DNA from 3 places in the Paenibacillus sp. FSL R7-0302 genome. Region 2 is predicted to be linked to each of the others. Evidence: riboswitches for the same ligand, from Rfam matches in the RefSeq annotation. Region 2 holds a riboswitch; each other region holds the start of a gene.

Region 1 (5,993 bases), 970 kb from region 2:
AATCTATAGAGTAGATAGAGTACACACATACATTTGGCCCATCAGCCTTCGCGCTAGCGATTGTATTCGGTTTTTCGCATACATCCTGCCCACGAGCCTTCGTGGTAGAAGGAGAAGTCAGCGTGAGCAGCCTACAACCCATATACAATGCAAATAACCCGCCATGAAGCGGGTTATTTGCATATGGTCAGGTTAAGTTAGACACGGTTAGTCTAGTCAAGTTAAGTTAAGCACGATTAGTCAAGTCAGTCTAAGTTCATTCAGTTTGGCTGTTCAGGTCAAGCTGATTCGATATACCTGATCAGTTTAAGTTGCACCCGGTTTGGTCACATCAGGCTCTCAACCAGATTCAGCTTGCCTACCTCAACCCAAGCGGCTCGGACAGGATATCCCAGTCCTTGAATACCGGCTGGAGTCCTTGCGAGCGCAGCATCTCGGCCATCTCGTTCACGCTGCGGTTGTCCGAGATTTCAAACTGCGGCGTTCCCCCTTCCAGGGAATGTCCTCCCACTTCGGTGGATACCCCGGCGGACATCTTCGTGATGCCGAGCTGGACCAGATGATCGCGCAGAGCGGCAGGCTCGCGTGTGGACAATGAGATGCCGGAACGCGGCAGGAACAGGCGGTACGCCAGGATGATCTGCACCAACGCACGGTCGGTAACATCGCTTGCCGGGTTGAATTCGCCTAAGTAAGGCCGGAATCGGGGAGTCGACAGCCCGATTTCGCATTCCGGGTACTTGTCCTGCAAATACCTCGCATGCAGCGCAGTTGCCAGCGCCTCCTGGCGCCATTCGTACATGCCGAGCAGAGCCCCGATATTTACCGAACGGAAGCCCGCCTGACAGCCCCGCTCGGGAGCATCCAGCCGGTTGCGGTAGACACGTTTGGGTCCTTTGATATGCAGCGCACGATAAGTCTCCTGATGGTAGACCTCCTGATAGAGCGTCAGACCGTCCACACCGGCTTCTCTGAGCTCAGCATATTCGGCTGTCGAGAGCGGATTCACTTCAATGCTGACGGAGGAAAAATAGCGGCGCAGCACGTTCACGCAGTCCCTCACATAACCGGCCGGACTGTCATTCCGGGATTCTCCGGTCAGGATCAGAATGTGGCGCAGGCCCGTGGCAGCGATGATCTCTGCTTCCCTGGCGACCTGCTCCAGCGTCAGCTTTTTGCGCGGAAAATCATAGATCGAACTGAAGCTGCAATACGTGCAGTGATTCACGCAAAAATCAGCCAGATACATCGGTGTAAACAGCTGCATCACATGGCCGAAATGCGTACGCGTTAACCGGTGCGCCTTCTGCGCCATCTCCTCCAGATAAGGCTCCGCTGCCGGTGACAGCAGTGCCATCAGCCCCTCTTCATCGACCCGCTCTGCACGAAGCGCACGCTTCACATCCTCTGCCGTATAGCGGCTCCATAGCGTTCCGTAAGGAAGCTGCTCCAGCCGGGTCATCGTCTCATAAAAGCTCATAACCGTTCTCTCCTCCCTATTCCATCTGTCAGGCCAAGAACCCGGTCAACGGTGAAGAGGCTGCCGCCGTCTCCTCTACGGGCCCTAGTCCAGCGAGATAAGCCTTGCGCCCTGCAGCTACCGCGTCACGGAAGGCTTCTGCCATCAGCAGCGGATCTGAGGCGGTGGCAATCGCTGTATTAAGCAGCACCGCTGCGGCACCCATCTCCATCGCCTCAGCCGCCTCGGACGGTCTGCCGATTCCGGCATCCACGATCACCGGCAGCTCCGTCTCGGAGATCAGAATGCGGATCAGTTCCTTGGTCTGCAGTCCGCGGTTGGACCCGATCGGCGCTCCCAGCGGCATCACGGCCGCAGCCCCCGCTGCCTTCAACCGCAGGGCGGCGGACAGGTCAGGACTCATATACGGCAGCACCACGAAGCCCTCAGCTGCAAGAATCTCGGTCGCCCGGATGGTCTCGGTGTTATCCGGCAGCAGATATTTCTGGTCGTTGATGACCTCAATCTTCACCCAGTTCCCCAGCCCCGCCGATCTCGCCAGCCGGGCAATCCGTACTGCTTCCTCTGCGGTGCGCGCACCAGAGGTATTAGGCAGCAAGGTCATATGGGAAGGAATATGGCTGACAATATTGTCACTGCTCTCCGGGTCCACCCGGCGCAGAGCAACGGTAATGACCTGTGAGCCTGATCGCGTAATCACCTCGGGAATGAGGGTGTTGCGGCTGTATTTTCCGGTGCCAATGAACAGTCTGCTGGTTAGAGTCACTCCGCCAATCATCAATGAGTCTTGCATGTTAACGCCTCCCGGAATAAGTCTTCTTGTTTAGCCTCCGCCTACAAAATGAACCAGCTCCACCCGGTCCCCCTCGCTGAGCAGTGTCTCTCCATAAACCTCTCTGCCGGCAAGCTCACCGTTCAGCTCGACAATCACCAGCTTACCGGCCCATTCGGGCCGGGACAGCAGATCCTCCAGCGTCCGGCAGCTCTCTTCAATTCTTTGCCTCTTCCCGTTAACGGTCACATTCATGCCTGTTCACCTCCTGCTGTGCCCTGTGCTTGAGCCATATCCAGCGCTTCAGCCAGCTCTGCTGCCCTGTGGACCGCTTCCCTGTACGCCCGGGCCGCTGCCACAGGGTCCGGGGCTCCGCAGATCCCCGACATGACGGCAATGCCAGCCGCCCCTTGGGCTAACACCGCCCCGGCATTCCCCGGGGTAATCCCTCCAAGCGCAATCAGCGGGATGCAGCTCCAGCGGACGGCCTCTGCCAGCTGCGCAAGTCCGCGTGCCTGCTGTCCCGGCTTACAGGCCGTCGGGAACACATGCCCGTAGAGGCAGAAGTCTGCTCCCTGCCTTCCAGCCTCTGCCGCCTCTTCCCGCGAGTGTACCGATCTGCCGATCCGCAGGTCCGGTGCAAGGCCGCGCACTGCGGCTGGAGGAAGACTGTGCCAGGCTAAATGTACACCGCCTGCCCCGGCGGCCAGGGCAACATCGATCCGGTCATTAATGACCAGCTTCGAAGGCGGAACCCCGGCCTGAAGCATCTGCTGCGCCGCCGCCAACAGTTGGCGGGCGGGCATGGCTTTTTCGCGGAGATGGATATAATCCACTATAGAATGTACAGCCACGGCCCATTCGGTCAGCGCTTCAGGCGGCAGCCGCCCGTCCGAGACCGCATGAATCTCATACAACACTCTTTCGCCTCCCGTCTGCTCCAAGCCCGCTTTGCACCACCCCGCAACACAAAAAAGACCGCTCCCCGTAAAGGAAGCAGTCTGGAATAAAAGCAGGAATACCGGGATTAGCCGTATACCCCCGCTGCATTATTCGTTCTCCACTTCCCTACGCTGGTATAAACCAGATCAGGTTCAAAGGGTCCGGACAACTACGCCCGTCTCAGCCTTGCGGCACCCCTAGTGATCGTTCTATGCGGTTGTTTCGTCTTGCTTGTTGTATATTAGCATATTATTTCTGTTAGGGCTATACCTATCTCGTCTCACAAAAGCCAGCCTCCCGGCTGGCTTCTCCACATTTGCTGAGCAAATTGTGTAATACGTATGGTTACACTGCTTCTTATCCGTTCACAACCTCGCCGCCGTTCACATGCATCACCTGCCCGCTCACATAGGAGGAATCGTCCGAAGCCAGGTACACATACGCCGGTGCCAGCTCTTCAGGCTGTCCCGGGCGCTTCATCGGCTGGGTGCCGCCGAACTCACTGACCTTCTTAGCGTCAAAGGTTGACGGGATCAGCGGGGTCCAGATCGGTCCGGGAGCTACCGCATTCACGCGGATGCCCTTATCCGCCAGATTCATCGACAGTGACCGGGTGAAGCTGAGAATGGCTCCCTTGGTGGACGAATAGTCCAGCAGCTGCGGGCTGCCGCGATACGCCGTGATGGAGGTGGTGTTAATGATGGTAGCGCCTTTTTTGAGATGAGGCATGGCAGCCTTGGTCAGATAGAACATGGAGAAAATATTCGTCCGGAACGTACGCTCCAGTTGCTCCGCCGTAATGTCCTCAATATGATCCTGCGGATGCTGCTCCGCCGCATTGTTGATTAGAATGTCAAGCTTGCCGAGTCCTTCAACGGTTTGACGAATCAAGCTCTGACAAAAGCATTCGTCCCCGATATCCCCGGCGATCAGAATACACGTTCTGCCCTCCTGTTCCACCTGGCGCTTGGTCTCTTCCGCATCCTCATGCTCGTTCAAGTAGGAGATCACCACATCCGCGCCCTCCTTGGCAAAATGAACGGCAACTGCACGCCCGATCCCGCTGTCGCCTCCGGTAATGAGCGCAGCCTTGCCCAGCAGCTTGCCTGCTGCCTTGTACGCCGGTGTCTCAAACTCCGGAAGCGGGTTCATCTCACTTTCAATTCCGGGGCGCTGATCCTGCACCTGCGGTGGTAAAGTTTTGACAGGTTGCTTGCTAGTGTCTGGCATAATCCATTCTCCTTTCGCTGTCCACAGTATTGTTGATCAATCATGTTAGCATGGCTTAAGGTCTGGTGTTTATGCATCAGGCAGTGTGCCTGCTTGGCTCTACGTTATGTTACTTACCACACTTGGCAGCCGCCCAAACAAGTAATCTTCATTCAACGGTTCCTATAGCGGAACGATAGTCAGTAAGTAAGGAACGTTTCCAAAAAGATTATTATCTATATCCGCTAAGGGGAATGACCTATACTTTGTGGGGAACAACGGCAAGATCATATCGAAATCATACTAGCAGGAGGGTATCGCACAATGAATGCAAGAATCACCTTATCTCCGGTCACCCCGGACGATATCGATTTCATCACAGATCTGGAAATGAGCGTTTCACTCTGGCCCTTCGAGGATATGATTCCAACCGACAAGGAGGCCGTCCGGAAGACTGTGGCGGAACGAATCCAGAGCGACTGGCATAGACAATTCCTGATCAGGCTAGCCACTCCCGAAGCAACCCCTGTAGGGGAACTGAGTATACATTGGTATGTAAAAGAGCGCGAAAGCTGGGAGCTGGGCTACAGCCTTTTCCCAGAATACCGGGGGCAAGGCTACTGCACCGAAGCTGCGCAGCTGGCCTTGAAGCTTGCTTTTGAAGAATGGAAGGCCCACAGAGTTGTGGCTATGTGCAATGAATACAATACCTCATCCATCAAAGTGCTGGATAGGTTAGGCATGGTCCGCGAAGGCGTATTCCGGGAAGAAATACACTGGAACAACCAGTGGGTGAACCAATACTTTTATGCGATGCTGGACCGGGAGTACCGGGCGATTACCGGGATACGATAAACGCACGGCCTACGCGGCGCGCCCGGTCCAATTGTGGACATTCTGTTTTTAGGCACGCTCTATTCATCTTCCTTCACAATTGCATCCTGAACCTTACCCGCACCCATAACCTTCGTTGACGTATTCAGAATCGCCTGCGTCACCGTTGTCCCTTCATCTAGCTCTATCTTAACCCCTGTTGCAGAGGCAGCGGTCTTAAGCGTGCGTATGGAGCCTTTTTGCAGGTGGAGGACGGGTCCTTTGGCTTCAATGTTCACATCTCCGAAATTGCCGTTAAGCGTCACTACGATCCCGGCTGCAAGGCCGGATGGCAGATCAATATCTGTGAACCCTTCTCCGGTACCCTCCCCCTCTTCCAGATTTACACCGGACTGTACCGACAATGCCTTCACCCAGGTTGTACCTTCGGTGACCAGGCGGGCAGTTCCACTATTCTTCTGCACAATCACTTGGTTCATGGTTGTGTTCTTTAGCTGCACTGAGGGATCTCCGCTGCCCTGTATGATGACCTTGCCTAGTACTTCAACACTGTCCAAGTTCACCTCTCCGTTGCCGATTCCTTCCTCCAGGACCAGGTCTCCAAAAATCTTCAGATTCTGCAGCAGCACATCATAGCCGGATACAGTGACATTGTTATAGTATTTGATGGCTCCTGGTTCAAAGCTTCCAAGCCCCTCAGAATGGCTGATAGTTACACTCTGCAAGCCGCCGCTTGTGACATTGTAGTAATCCAGC
Region 2 (5,993 bases):
ACGATCTCGGCACCGTTGTCTGTGGCGATTTTGCCGAGGTTGCTGGTCAGGGACTGGCCGGCTTTTTTACCCTTGAGATCAGCGAACGTCTTAATATCCTGATTATCCTCCGGTACGATCAGCACCGCCTTGGAGACAATATACGGATCGGAGAAATCATATTTCACTTTACGTTCATCAGTGATGGAGACTTCATTGAAGATCACATCGAAGCGCTTCGCATCCATCCCGGCAAAAATCCCGTCCCATTGCGTCTCAATGAACTCCGGCTTCACACCTAAACGCTTGGTCACTTCCTCAGCAATCTCAACATCGAAACCTGTCAGCTTGCCGTCCGCATCATGGAAGGTGAACGGTGCGTAGGTTCCTTCGGTTCCGATGCGCAGCTTGCCGCTGGCTTTGACGGCCTCCAGGCTGTTCTGCTCCCCGGAAGCTGTACCCTCTGTAGCCGCTGCTGTGGGTTCATTCCCGGTATTGCCGCCCGTTGCTGTCTTGTCCGTATTGTTGTTTCCGCAAGCCGCAGCCGTGACCATGGTCAGGAGCAGCATAATAGTCAGACTTAGTTTTTTCATTCGATGAATCCCCTCTCATATCTTCTCTTTAGATACCGTAATTACCGGCAAAAAGAATAGTAACACTGAGGCGTTACCTGCGTCAATGATTTTTTCCGATTATATTCATCGGATTTGTATAGTATTGATTTTCCATAGCTTAGCTTGCCCCAATTTCGGCTCCTGCATCAGAATATTCAGAAGAGAAAATAACAAAAAGCGACCCTCCGGCAAAAGGAGAATCGCTGCTATATGGATGTTACAAGCTCTGCTTCTATATGGTGCATTACTATACGTGCATGATTTCCGGCGTTGCCTGTTCCTTAGAACGTTCAGTCCCGGAATGGCGGCCCCGTCGCAGCAGCAGTCCAAGGACCGCACCGCCAAGCGCGACAAACATCATAATGTGGAACGTGTCCGCGAAGCCCTGCGACAACACGGTCTGCTTGGCCAGCAGGAGTGCTTCCTGTGAAGCGCCTGCGGTGCTTTTACCGGCAGCCGCCGCTGCCTCCTGCATCTCGGTACCGCGTGCCGTTGTTCTTGCCGTCAGAATCGTAACCAGAGTCGAGACGGCCAGCGAGGTAATCACCTGCTGCATCGAGTTTGTCAGCGAGGTTACCCGGTTCACCAGATGGCTTGGCGCCTTGTTGAGCAGATGCGTGTTCATCGGCATCATCATCAGTCCCATTCCGGCCCCGCACATGATCAGCGGAAGGATCAGATCGCGGCTCTGCGTGGTAAGATCCACATGGGAATACTGGAATAGCGCGCCGGAGACCAGACTGAGACCGCAGACCACGAGCCAGCGCACACCGATCCGGTCGAACAGTATCCCGGCAATCGGCATCATCAGCCCGGAAGCGATCGCTTGCGGCAGCAGCGTCAGACCGGTATCAAATGCGCCGAAGCCGCGGGCCTGCTGCAGAAATTGCGGGAGCAGGAATAACGCGCCGTATAAGCCGAACTGGGCAATCCACTGCACGATGATTCCTGTCGTGAAATCTACGGATTTCAGAATCCGCAGCTCCAGCAGTGGTGTCTTGGAGCGCAGCTCGGCGATGACAAAAGCGATTAGTGCCACAGCGCCCAGCAGCAGCCCGATCAGCGTCTTCTCAGAGGTCCAGCTCTGCGCGCCCTGGCTGACCCCGTAGGTTAGCGAAGCAAAGGCCAGCGGTCCAAGAACCATACCTAGCTTATCCATGCCGGGCACGCTGTTCTTCGCCGCACTCGGCAGCTTGCGCAGTCCGATCAGCACAGCGATGATGCCAATCGGAATATTAATAAGGAAGATCCAGCGCCAGGAATGGTATTCAACCAGCCAGCCCGACAATACCGGACCAATAGCCGGAGCGAACAGGACGGGAATGCCCATAATGCCCATGACTACGCCGACCTTACTTTTGGGAGCCAGTCTGTATACATAGGCCATTCCGACAGGGAGCACACAGCCGCCGCCCAGTCCCTGAATAACCCGGAAAACAATCAGCCACTCGGCGCTGCTTGGTGTAGCGCACAGAATCGAGCCTATCGTGAACACAACTACCGCCGTCAGGAAGACCGTCTTGGCCCCGAACCGGTCAGACAGCCAGCCGGACAGCGGAATAACGGAAGCCTGGGCCAGCATATATCCGGTAACTACCCACTGCAGCGTATGCAGATCCGTCTTGAAATCCACCACCAGCCTGGACAAGGCTACGTTCATCGCCGTACTGTCCAGTACAACCATAAATACTCCTGCAATGATGGCCAGCAGCGGAACCAGAATGCCGGACAGCCGGAAATCGGCTTCCTGCTTCAAGGTCTGATCCATGTCTCTTCTCCTCCTGAGCTGTCCGCGTTCTAGATTGACCTGCGGGCAGATTGTTCTATATAATGAGTGAACGGACAACTGTCCGTAAGCGCAATTCATAGTCTACGGACAATTGTCCGTTGTGTCAATTCTTTTCTGAAAGGGGTTCTCATGAAAAAGCCAGACACCGATGCTGCGCAGCTCCCGCGCTCAGCTCCGCAAGCCATAGAATCCGCCCCGCCCGAGTCCGCCGATCCTTATGTACAGCGGATTCTTGAAGCTGCCCGCCAGTTGTTCACCGAGAGCGGTCTTGAGGCGGTCAGCATGTACAGCATTGCCAAGCGGGCAGGCATAGGACAAGGCTCCCTGTACCGCCGCTTCATGGACAAGGGTGAGATCTGTTCTGCACTGCTGAAGGGCAGCGCAGATCAATTCCTGTCCGGGCTGGAGCAGCAGGTGGCTGCCAGTGCCGGTGAAGCTCCGGCTCTCGCTCAGCTGCAGAGCAGCATTGAGCAGATTGCCGATTTCATTGAGCAGTATGCCGAGCTGCTGAATATGATCAAAGCCGAGTTCACCGGCAAGAAGCAGCTGACCCAGTTTGAGCATCCTTTTTTTCAGCGGCTGGGGGTGATGATGACAGAGCTGCTGCAGCGCGCTGCGGCGGGCGGTGAGCTGATTGACATTGATCCGGCCTTTGCGGCCACAGCCTTAATCTCTGTCCTCAGCCCCGATCTGTACCTGTATGAGCAGAAGCGGCACCATTCCTCCAAGCTGGACATCTCCCGGGGCATCGTCACCTTGTTCGTGACCGGTCTGGCGAAGCGCTGACCCGCCTGATCTTTACAAGACAGGAATTTGTGGTATATTAAGTAGCAATTACGAATTCAATAGCAACATTATTCACTAGGGGAGTCGGCCGACTGAGACGGAGCTTAAGCTCCGGACCCTTTGAACCTGATCTGGATCATACCAGCGGAGGGAAGTGGAGCAGAATGTATCAGTGGTTCCCGTCACAGGGCCGCAGCTGACTGTACCTTCCGCCCCATTCATTCCTCCGGGAATGAATGGGGCTTTTTTGTGCTCACCGCAGTATCTATATCAATCCGGGGAGGCTTCGTACATAGTCTTATGATCAACATTAGCAATCTATCCTATGCTTTCGGGACGGGCTCGTCCCGTACCCCAGTCTTCTCAGGGCTATCCATGAATGTGCAGCGCGGCGAATTCATTTCTGTCGTAGGCGGAAGCGGATGCGGCAAAAGCACCTTGTTCAAAATCATCGCCGGCCTGCTGGAGCCGGACAAAGGCAGGATTACGCTGAACGGAGCCGAGTCCGCTGCAGCAGCGAAGAGGCTGGGCAGTGTGGCCTACATGCCGCAGCAGGATCTCCTCCTGCCTTGGCGCACCGTGCTGGACAATTGTCTGCTGCCTTGGGAACTCAAGCGCAGCCGTCCCAAAGCGGCCGCCGTGGCCGAGATCCGTACCCTGCTGCAACGCTTCGGCCTTGAGGGAACCGAAGGGGCTTATCCCCAGGAGCTGTCCGGCGGGATGCGCCAGCGCGTGGCGGTCCTCCGCACCGTGGCGGCGGGGAATGATCTGCTGCTGCTCGATGAGCCGTTCGGGGCGCTCGATGCCATTACCAAGCGCTCACTGCAGCGCTGGCTGTTGGAGTTATGGGCAGAGCTGGACAAGACGGTGCTGTTCATCACCCATGATCTGGAGGAGGCGCTTCTGCTCAGTGACAGAATCTATCTAATGACGGGCAGTGGCGGCAGCGGGATGCAGGAATTCCCAGCCGGTCTCCCCCGCCCGCGTCATCACAGTCTGAATTATGAGCCGCAGTTCGCCGCCCTGCGCCAGGAATTGGAGCTGAAGCTATATGAGAACCGCCGCTCCTAGAAGATTGCTCCAGCATTACGGTCCGGCTGCCCTGCTCGCCCTGCTGACGCTTGCAGTCTGGGAGACTGTAGCCCGGCTGGGCCTGGTTCCTCCCTTCATCCTTCCGGCTCCGTCTGCGGTGTGGATGGCATTGATGGAAGACCGCCATCTATTGTTCGGGGTACATCTGCCCGCCACACTGCTTGAAGTGCTCACAGGCTTCGCACTATCCGTGGTCTGCGGCAGCCTGCTGGGAATCGCCATGCACCTGTTCCGTCCGCTGGCCAAGGCGCTGTACCCGCTGCTGATTATCAGCCAGACGGTTCCGCTGATCGCCCTCTCTCCCCTGTTCATCATGTGGTTCGGCTACACCCTGTGGAGCAAGGTCGCCGTTGTCTTCCTGACCGCTTTCTTCCCGGTGGTCATCGGCACCTATGACGGGTTGTCCAAGAACACGGACGCCTACCGGGAGCTGCTGCTGACATATGGCGCGAACCGCTGGCAGATTCTCGGGAAGGTGGGCGTTCCGCTGGCTTTACCCTCTTTTTTCTCCGGGCTGAAGCTGTCGGCTGTGTACTGTGTGATCGGTGCAACTATTGGGGAATGGCTTGGGGGCAGCCAGGGGCTGGGCTATTTCAGCCGCAGAATGGCCGGGAATCTGCAGAGCGCCAAGATGTTCGCCGCCGTTGTCTTATTATCCCTGCTCGGTATCCTGCTGTTTCTGGCAGTCGCCGCGCTGGAGAAGATTATTCTGAAGAAAAGAGGACGTTATTCATGACTACTATCCGCTATACCCGTTATCTGCACCATGCGATTTCAAGGCCAGCCATGCTGCTGTCTGCTCTGCTGCTCTGTATGCTGCCTGTCCTGGCAGGCTGCGCCAATACGGACAGTCCGGCGGCCTCTGGCCCCCCGGCTGCTGCACCCTCTACCTCTGAGGCCGGGGCTAAAGGCGGGGCCCATAAGCTGACGATTATGCTCGACTGGTATCCCAATGCTGTTCACTCTTTTTTGTATGCGGCAGAGGCTGAAGGCTATTTCGCTGAGGAAGGTCTGGAGGTTGAGATTGAGATGCCGGCCGATACCAATGATGCGCTGAAGCTTGTTGCTGCGGGGAAGGTGGATCTGGCACTCAGTTATCAGCCCCAGGTGCTGATGGCACGGGGTGAGCAGATTCCAGTCAAGTCGATTGCCGCGCTGGTGCGTCATCCGCTGAATCATCTCATGGTAGCCGCAGACAGCGGCATTACCCGCCCCGGAGAGCTGTCCGGCAAGCAAGCCGGATATTCCTCCGTCCCGTTGTATGAAGCCATGCTGAACACGATGGTCAAAAGCGACGGCGGGGACCCTTCCTCCCTCAAGCTGGTGGATGTCGGCTATGAGCTGATCCCTGCTCTCTCCACCGGACGGGTGGATGGCATTATGGGCGGGTTCATCAACCATGAGCAGCTGATTCTGGAGCAGGAAGGCCATCCGGTCCGCTCCTTCAATCCCGTGGATTACGGGGTCCCGGATTATTATGAGCTGGTGCTGGTCGCCAGTGAGCAGGGACTGCAGGATTCACAGGGCTTTTATCAGAAATTCGTGGATGCCATCAGAAAAGGCCAGCAGTATACTGCCGGTCACCCGGATGAAGCGCTGAAGCTGCTGCTTGCCCATCAGGAGGATACCGCACCGCTGGATGAAGCCATTGAACAGCGCAGTCTGGAGATCCTGCTGCCGCTGATGGATGCCGGTTCCCAGCCCTTCGGCTATCAGGACAGCGCTTCATGGGA
Region 3 (5,993 bases), on a different contig from region 2:
GGAACGGCCGTTGCCATGAGCCGGCTGGAGGTGCTGTTCGGTGTCGGGGCGCTGCTCATGCCGCTGGCGGCCAGTCCGCTGATTGCCGCAGGGCAGTGGAGGCTGGCCTTCCTGATCGTTGCCGCCTGCTCCCTCCTCTCGCTGCTCTTCTGGGCGAAGAGCAGCTTCGGCCCGCTGGACAGCGCGCTGAATGAGCGGCCTGCCCGCCCTGACCGCGCTGCGGCAACGGGAACCACCAGAAGATTGTCCTTGCCCTACAAGGGCAAGCAATGGGTGGTGCTTGGCTTGTTCATTCTGTTCTTCTTTCTTTATGTAGGCACTGAGATGAGCCTGGTGAATTTCATGCCGGCGATCTTCATCGCGAAGCTGGGCATGAGCGAGGCCACGGCTGCACTCACGGTGACCTTCTTCTGGCTCGCCATGTCGGCGGGCAGACTGTTCGCCGGTGTCATCGCCGAGAAAATTTCCTACCGCATCTATGTGCTCGTCAGCTGCTTTGCCGCTTTGCTGCTGCTCGTTATTTTCCCGTTCGCCGGTCACCGGCTTGCCGCTTTTGCGATCATCCTGCTGCTTGGCCTGTTCATGTCCGGCATCTTCTCGATCGCGCTGGTCTTCTCCAGTAAGCTGCTGCCCGGCGCGGAAGAATCGACGCCCAGCATTATGATCGCCTCCGGCGGAATTGGCGGCGCAGTACTGCCGCTACTGACCGGCTGGTCCATGGATCATCTGCAGATCGCCCAGACTTCGGGACTTTTGGCCGCTTTTGCCGCGCTGTTATTCGTGCTGAGCGTAACCGCCTGGAGAATCGGGTAATTGTATACAACAAGGTCCATATTCTGTGAATAAGGATGGAACCCACACATGGCTGAACTGCATTCCGAGCCCACTCTGCATACCGCCTTGCTGCAATTCATTTTCCCCTTTTCGATTAAGGCGGAAGTCGATCAAGAGCTGATTGAGAGTCTTCAGGAGGATGGATTTACGCGTTTTTTTCTTGAGAACAAAGAACTGGAGCATGCCTATTACGGAGAGAATCACTGTGTATCCCATGAGAAAATGGAGCGCAGCTATCTTCCGTTTGCCGCTCATGTCTTGTTTCCGCGTGAGAAGGACAGGGATTCCTTCCGCCGCTTTTCCCGGGCCAATGATCTGCTGTGCGGGCTTCAAATGCCCTTCCAGACGATTCCCTTCCGCGTGCTGTCGACCGATGTGTTCCTCTGCCCGTTCGAGCTGGGCTTCCTGACGGTAAGAGTGGCTATTGAGGAGGAGAATCTCCCCTTCAGCATGGTGCTCGAATTCGCCGACCGGTTCCGCAACCTGGAGGATGTAAGCTTTCAGGATGAGCATACCTTCATCCATTGTCATAAGAAGTCTTTTGCCCGGGTGGAGGACTTCGTGTTCAGGCATCTGGCAGCCGGGCTGGAGCCGTATCTCGATCCTGCAGAGACGAATGGCAATTATTTCGAGACCCTGCCCTTCTTCGTCGATGAACGGATGCTGGTGCAGGCCTTCTACGGCGTTAATCTCCCGGAGGATGAGGAAGAGATCAGTGTCGAGCTGCTCTACCGGGCCTCCCAAGTGGACGGTCTGAGCATCGACGGCACCCCCTATATGAGCGCAAGTGATCCAGACTATATCAAGCAGTATACCCGGGAGCATTGCTATAGCCGCTGGGGGCCGGACACCTACTATATGACCAATGAGCAGACCTTCTGCTGCGTGAGCCGGGCGAAGCCGGAGATTGCCGCCCAGCTGATCAGCCAGATGTACGGCGAGTATTATTACGGAATGCTGCTGAGTATTTTTCATAAAATCGTGCTGCTGAAGCTCGCCAACCTCCACTCCCGGCTGCGCATCAACCACGACAACGACGAGATCGAGAATCTGATCTTCCTGATCAACAAATTCTCGGCCAAATTCTATTTTCTGGAGCTGATCTCGCAGTCGCAGGGGCGGGAGATTTTTTTTCAGCTGCGTAAGGTGTATGGCAATGATGCCTTGTTCGATGAGGTGAAAATGACCCTGAATGACCTGTTCCAGTACCAGGACAAATTCCAGGCCAAACGGCGGGATACGCTCCTGATGGTGCTCACCGTATTTACGGTCATCAGCGGGATATACGGGATGAATCAGGTCATCGAGGATCTGAAGGGCCAGATCGACTGGAGCAAAATGCTGGAGTACTCCGCGTTCGAGTATCTGGCTCTGTTCCTGACCTTCTCGGGGATCACCGTCAGTGTCGGCTTAACGCTGAGAGAGATCTGGAACGGCATCCGCAGCCGCCGCAAGAAGCGGCATTATACGAGGGATTAAGACACAGAGGGTGGACAACGGCAGGACTGCCGTCTATAATACACCGTAAGAACATAGCAATACCCGTGAACTTTATAGAACCAGGGGTGCTGGAATTGGCCGGCTGAGATTGTATCCCACAAGATACTGACCCTTACACCTGATCTGGATAATGCCAGCGTAGGAATCTTCATTCAGCACAGTGCCTTGAGCGGTACTGAAGCTGAAGTCCCCTCACGCAAGTCACTGGCGTCCCGATCATCGGGACGCTTTTTTGATTCTAAGGATGTACAGGAATAAGGTTTCTGTAAGCTCTGAAGACCAGGGGTTGCTGGAAGGAGAGAGAAAGAGAAATGGGAGTCAAAAAAACAGTCACACTACTGCTCAGCTCCATGCTGCTGCTCACCGTAGCGGGATGTGGCGGCGGGAACCACAGCGGCAATGCGGGGGCCAGCGCACCTGCTGCCGGTAACAGCACGGCTGCACCTGATGCAACCGCAGCCGCACCCACGGATGCACCTAAGGCGCTGACCCCGGTCAAGATTGCCCTGGACTGGACGCCGAACACGAATCATACCGGCCTGTATGCTGCCAAGGAGCTGGGCTATTACGCGGAGGAAGGTCTTGATGTGCAGATTGTACAGCCTGGTGCTGCCGGTTCCGACACAATGGTCACTTCTGGTGAAGCCCAGTTCGGCATCAGCGCCCAGGAGGCGCTGACCCTGGCCCGTCTGCAGGATGTGCCGCTGGTATCGATTGCTGCAATCATTCAGCATAATACCTCGGGCTTCGCGGCTCCGAAGGACCGCAATATTAAGACGCCGAAGGATTTTGAAGGCAAAACATACGGAGGCTGGGGCTCCCCTGCGGAGCAGGCTGCCATGAAAGCCATCATGGACCCCGAAGGCGGGGATGTCTCCAAGGTGAAGCTGGTGAATATCGGCGAAGCGGACTTTTTTACAGCCGTGAAGCGGGATATTGACTTCGCCTGGATCTTCTATGCCTGGACCGGCGTGGAAGCGGAGCTGCGCGGGGAGCCGCTGGATATGCTGTATCTGAAGGATTACGCTCCGCAGTTGGACTACTACACACCAGTCCTGACCACCAGTGAGAAGGAGATCGCCGAGCATCCTGAAGTGGTGAAGGCATTCCTGAAGGCTACGTCAAAAGGCTATCAGTACGCCATCGACCACCCGGAAGAAGCCGCGACGGTCTTGTCTGATGCTGTCCCTGATCTGGACCCCAAGCTGGTGCTGGCCAGCCAGAAATGGCTTAGCCCGAAATACAAGGACGACGCCCCGCGCTGGGGTGAGCAGAAGCTTGAGATCTGGAAGAACTACGCCGACTGGATGTACGGCCTGAAGCTGCTGGATAAGCCGCTGGATGCGGAGAGTACGTTTACGAATGAATTTTTGCCGGAATCATAATGAGCCCGCATGGCGGGAATCTTATACCTAACTTGAAAGGAATGATTGATCATGGCTAACACACTGCTCAGCATTCAGGTAATTCCCAAGACACCGAACAACGAGGATTCCATCCCTTACGTGGACAAGGCTATAGAGGTCATTCAAAAGTCAGGCGTGAAGCATCAGGTGAATCCGCTGGAGACTACAATGGAAGGCGAGCTGTCCGAGCTGCTGGATATTGTGCGTGACATGCATGAGGCGCTGATCGCTTCCGGCAGTCCTAGTGTCATCTCACAGATCAAGATCGCCCATAATCCGGGCGGCATCAGCATGGATAAGCTGACGGAGAAATACCGGCCGTGAGAAGCACCTGGAAGCTAGTGTGGCCGCCCTTTGTGGCGGTCCTCTTTTTTGTCGGGATATGGCAGCTATCGGTCATGCTGTTCGACATCCCGGCTTACCAGTTGCCCAGCCCGTCGGATATCGCGCGTGAATCGAAGAACAACGCCTCCGGGATCTGGGAGCACACCGCCGCCACGCTGCGGCTGACCCTGATCGGCTTCCCGGTCGGCACAGGCATCGGCCTGCTCACCGCCTTGCTGCTGCATCTGCTGCCCTGGGTCAAGCGAGCGATCTATCCGCTGCTGATCCTCAGCCAGAATGTGCCCTCCATTGCGCTGGCCCCGCTGCTGATTATCTGGTTCGGGTTCGGCCTGCTGCCCAAAATCATCCTGATCACCCTCGTCTGCTTCTTCCCCGTAGCTGTTGCAGCCATGGGCGGACTGGCCCAAAGCGACCGGGTGATGATGAATTATATGAAGATGGCCGGTGCGGGCAAGTGGCAGATCTTCACCCGGCTGGAGCTTCCCGGCTCCTTGCCCTCCCTGTTCTCCGGGCTCAAAATCTCCGCCACCTATGCGGTGATGGGCGCAGTGGTGGCCGAATGGATCGGCGCCGACAAAGGGATCGGCTACTATATGCTGCTGCAGAAGGCCTCTTACCGGGCGGACCGGATGTTCGTGGCCATCGCCATTATCGTGCTGCTGAGTCTCGTATTATTCGCGCTCATTGCCCTGCTGGAGAGATGGCTGGTGCGCTGGAAGCCGCGCAAGGAAGCTTAACGTGTACGGAAGAATCATCCAAAACAGAAGTAACCATAATGAACTGAAGGAGGCTGGGCGAAGTGTCTGAGCTTACGAGGATTGAACTGGAGAAGGCGGACGTAGATGGACGCCTGGGTACACGGAGTGTGCCGCCTGCGCTCGAAGTCAGCGGCATCAGCAAGTCGTTCCAGCACCGCCGCCGGGAGACGCAGGTGCTGGATCAGGTGTCCCTGACCGTGGAGCCGCAGGAATTCGTCTCCATTGTCGGCCCGTCCGGCTGCGGGAAAAGCACGCTGTTCCATATCATCGGCGGCCTTACGCTGCCGGATACCGGAACGGTGAGCATGAACGGCATCCCGGTGACCGGGCAGCGCGGCAAGATCAGCTATATGCCGCAGCAGCCCGCGCTGTTCCCGTGGCGCAGCACACTGGATAACGTCCTGCTTGGCGGCGAGCTGCAAGGCGCCCCGCAGCGGGAGGCCCGCGAGGCTGCGCGCCACTGGCTGGCGAAGATCGGCCTCGGCGGCTTCGAGCGGGCCTACCCGCACATGCTCTCCGGCGGCATGCAGCAGCGGGCCGCCTTCCTGCGGGCCATGCTCGCGCCGCAGGAGCTGATGCTGCTCGATGAGCCGTTCAGCGCGCTAGATGCGCTGACCCGCGAGCAGATGCAGCGCTGGCTGCTGGAGCTGTGGGAGGAGAACCGCCGCTCCGTACTGTTCATCACCCATAACATCGAAGAGGCGCTGCTGCTCTCCACCCGCATCTACGTCTTCTCCGGGCGTCCCGGCTCCGTCCTCCACACCGTGGAGGTCCCGTTCCCGCGCCCTCGCCGCGAAGAGATCGCCGATTCGCCGGAGTTCCTCCGGATGCGGCGCCAGCTCTCAGAGTGGATGCGCGAGGAGCAGGCGAAGAGCCAGAGCTAAGGGGCAAGCTGCTGCGAAGGTGAAATTGCAGGAACGATCGAGCTCCTCGCTGTGCCTAACAACAGTCTTCGTGACTCGGCACTGCCTTGTCAGTAGCGGTATAACTCTTACTGATTGTATTTACTGCAATAGAATCTGCAATATTCCAGGCGAAATTCACTTCTGCTGTATTTTATACAGCAGATTTTTGTTTGTTTGCCCCAAAACACCACTTTCGCAGATTTCTGCTGTACGAAGGAGTCAATTTCATAATTCAATTTGTTAAA

The links. Region 2 has a riboswitch for thiamine pyrophosphate ahead of MKY96_RS14380 (ABC transporter ATP-binding protein). Riboswitches for the same ligand answer to the same signal wherever they lie in the genome.
Region 1: it holds a riboswitch for thiamine pyrophosphate, as region 2 does, so the genes downstream of both, MKY96_RS18510 (thiamine phosphate synthase) here and MKY96_RS14380 (ABC transporter ATP-binding protein) in region 2, are expected to answer to the same signal.
Region 3: it holds a riboswitch for thiamine pyrophosphate, as region 2 does, so the genes downstream of both, MKY96_RS26745 (ABC transporter substrate-binding protein) here and MKY96_RS14380 (ABC transporter ATP-binding protein) in region 2, are expected to answer to the same signal.

What each region holds. Positions count from the first base shown of each region.
Region 1 covers NZ_JBBOWB010000001.1:4,256,909-4,262,901, forward strand. Annotated here, with positions in the region: gene yfbR (5'-deoxynucleotidase) at 1-14, shown strand, start outside; gene thiH (2-iminoacetate synthase ThiH) at 359-1,480, opposite strand; gene MKY96_RS18500 (thiazole synthase) at 1,509-2,273, opposite strand; gene thiS (sulfur carrier protein ThiS) at 2,304-2,507, opposite strand; gene MKY96_RS18510 (thiamine phosphate synthase) at 2,504-3,172, opposite strand; TPP riboswitch at 3,301-3,403, opposite strand; gene MKY96_RS18515 (SDR family oxidoreductase) at 3,552-4,424, opposite strand; gene MKY96_RS18520 (GNAT family N-acetyltransferase) at 4,728-5,258, shown strand; gene MKY96_RS18525 (S-layer homology domain-containing protein) at 5,318-5,993, opposite strand, start outside.
Region 2 covers NZ_JBBOWB010000001.1:3,283,526-3,289,518, forward strand. Annotated here, with positions in the region: gene MKY96_RS14365 (amino acid ABC transporter substrate-binding protein) at 1-572, opposite strand, end outside; gene MKY96_RS14370 (DHA2 family efflux MFS transporter permease subunit) at 841-2,361, opposite strand; gene MKY96_RS14375 (TetR/AcrR family transcriptional regulator) at 2,512-3,168, shown strand; TPP riboswitch at 3,236-3,338, shown strand; gene MKY96_RS14380 (ABC transporter ATP-binding protein) at 3,469-4,239, shown strand; gene MKY96_RS14385 (ABC transporter permease) at 4,220-4,996, shown strand; gene MKY96_RS14390 (ABC transporter substrate-binding protein) at 4,993-5,993, shown strand, end outside.
Region 3 covers NZ_JBBOWB010000002.1:239,826-245,818, forward strand. Annotated here, with positions in the region: gene MKY96_RS26735 (MFS transporter) at 1-813, shown strand, start outside; gene MKY96_RS26740 (hypothetical protein) at 862-2,313, shown strand; TPP riboswitch at 2,386-2,496, shown strand; gene MKY96_RS26745 (ABC transporter substrate-binding protein) at 2,646-3,719, shown strand; gene MKY96_RS26750 (thiamine-binding protein) at 3,771-4,064, shown strand; gene MKY96_RS26755 (ABC transporter permease) at 4,061-4,822, shown strand; gene MKY96_RS26760 (ABC transporter ATP-binding protein) at 4,903-5,727, shown strand.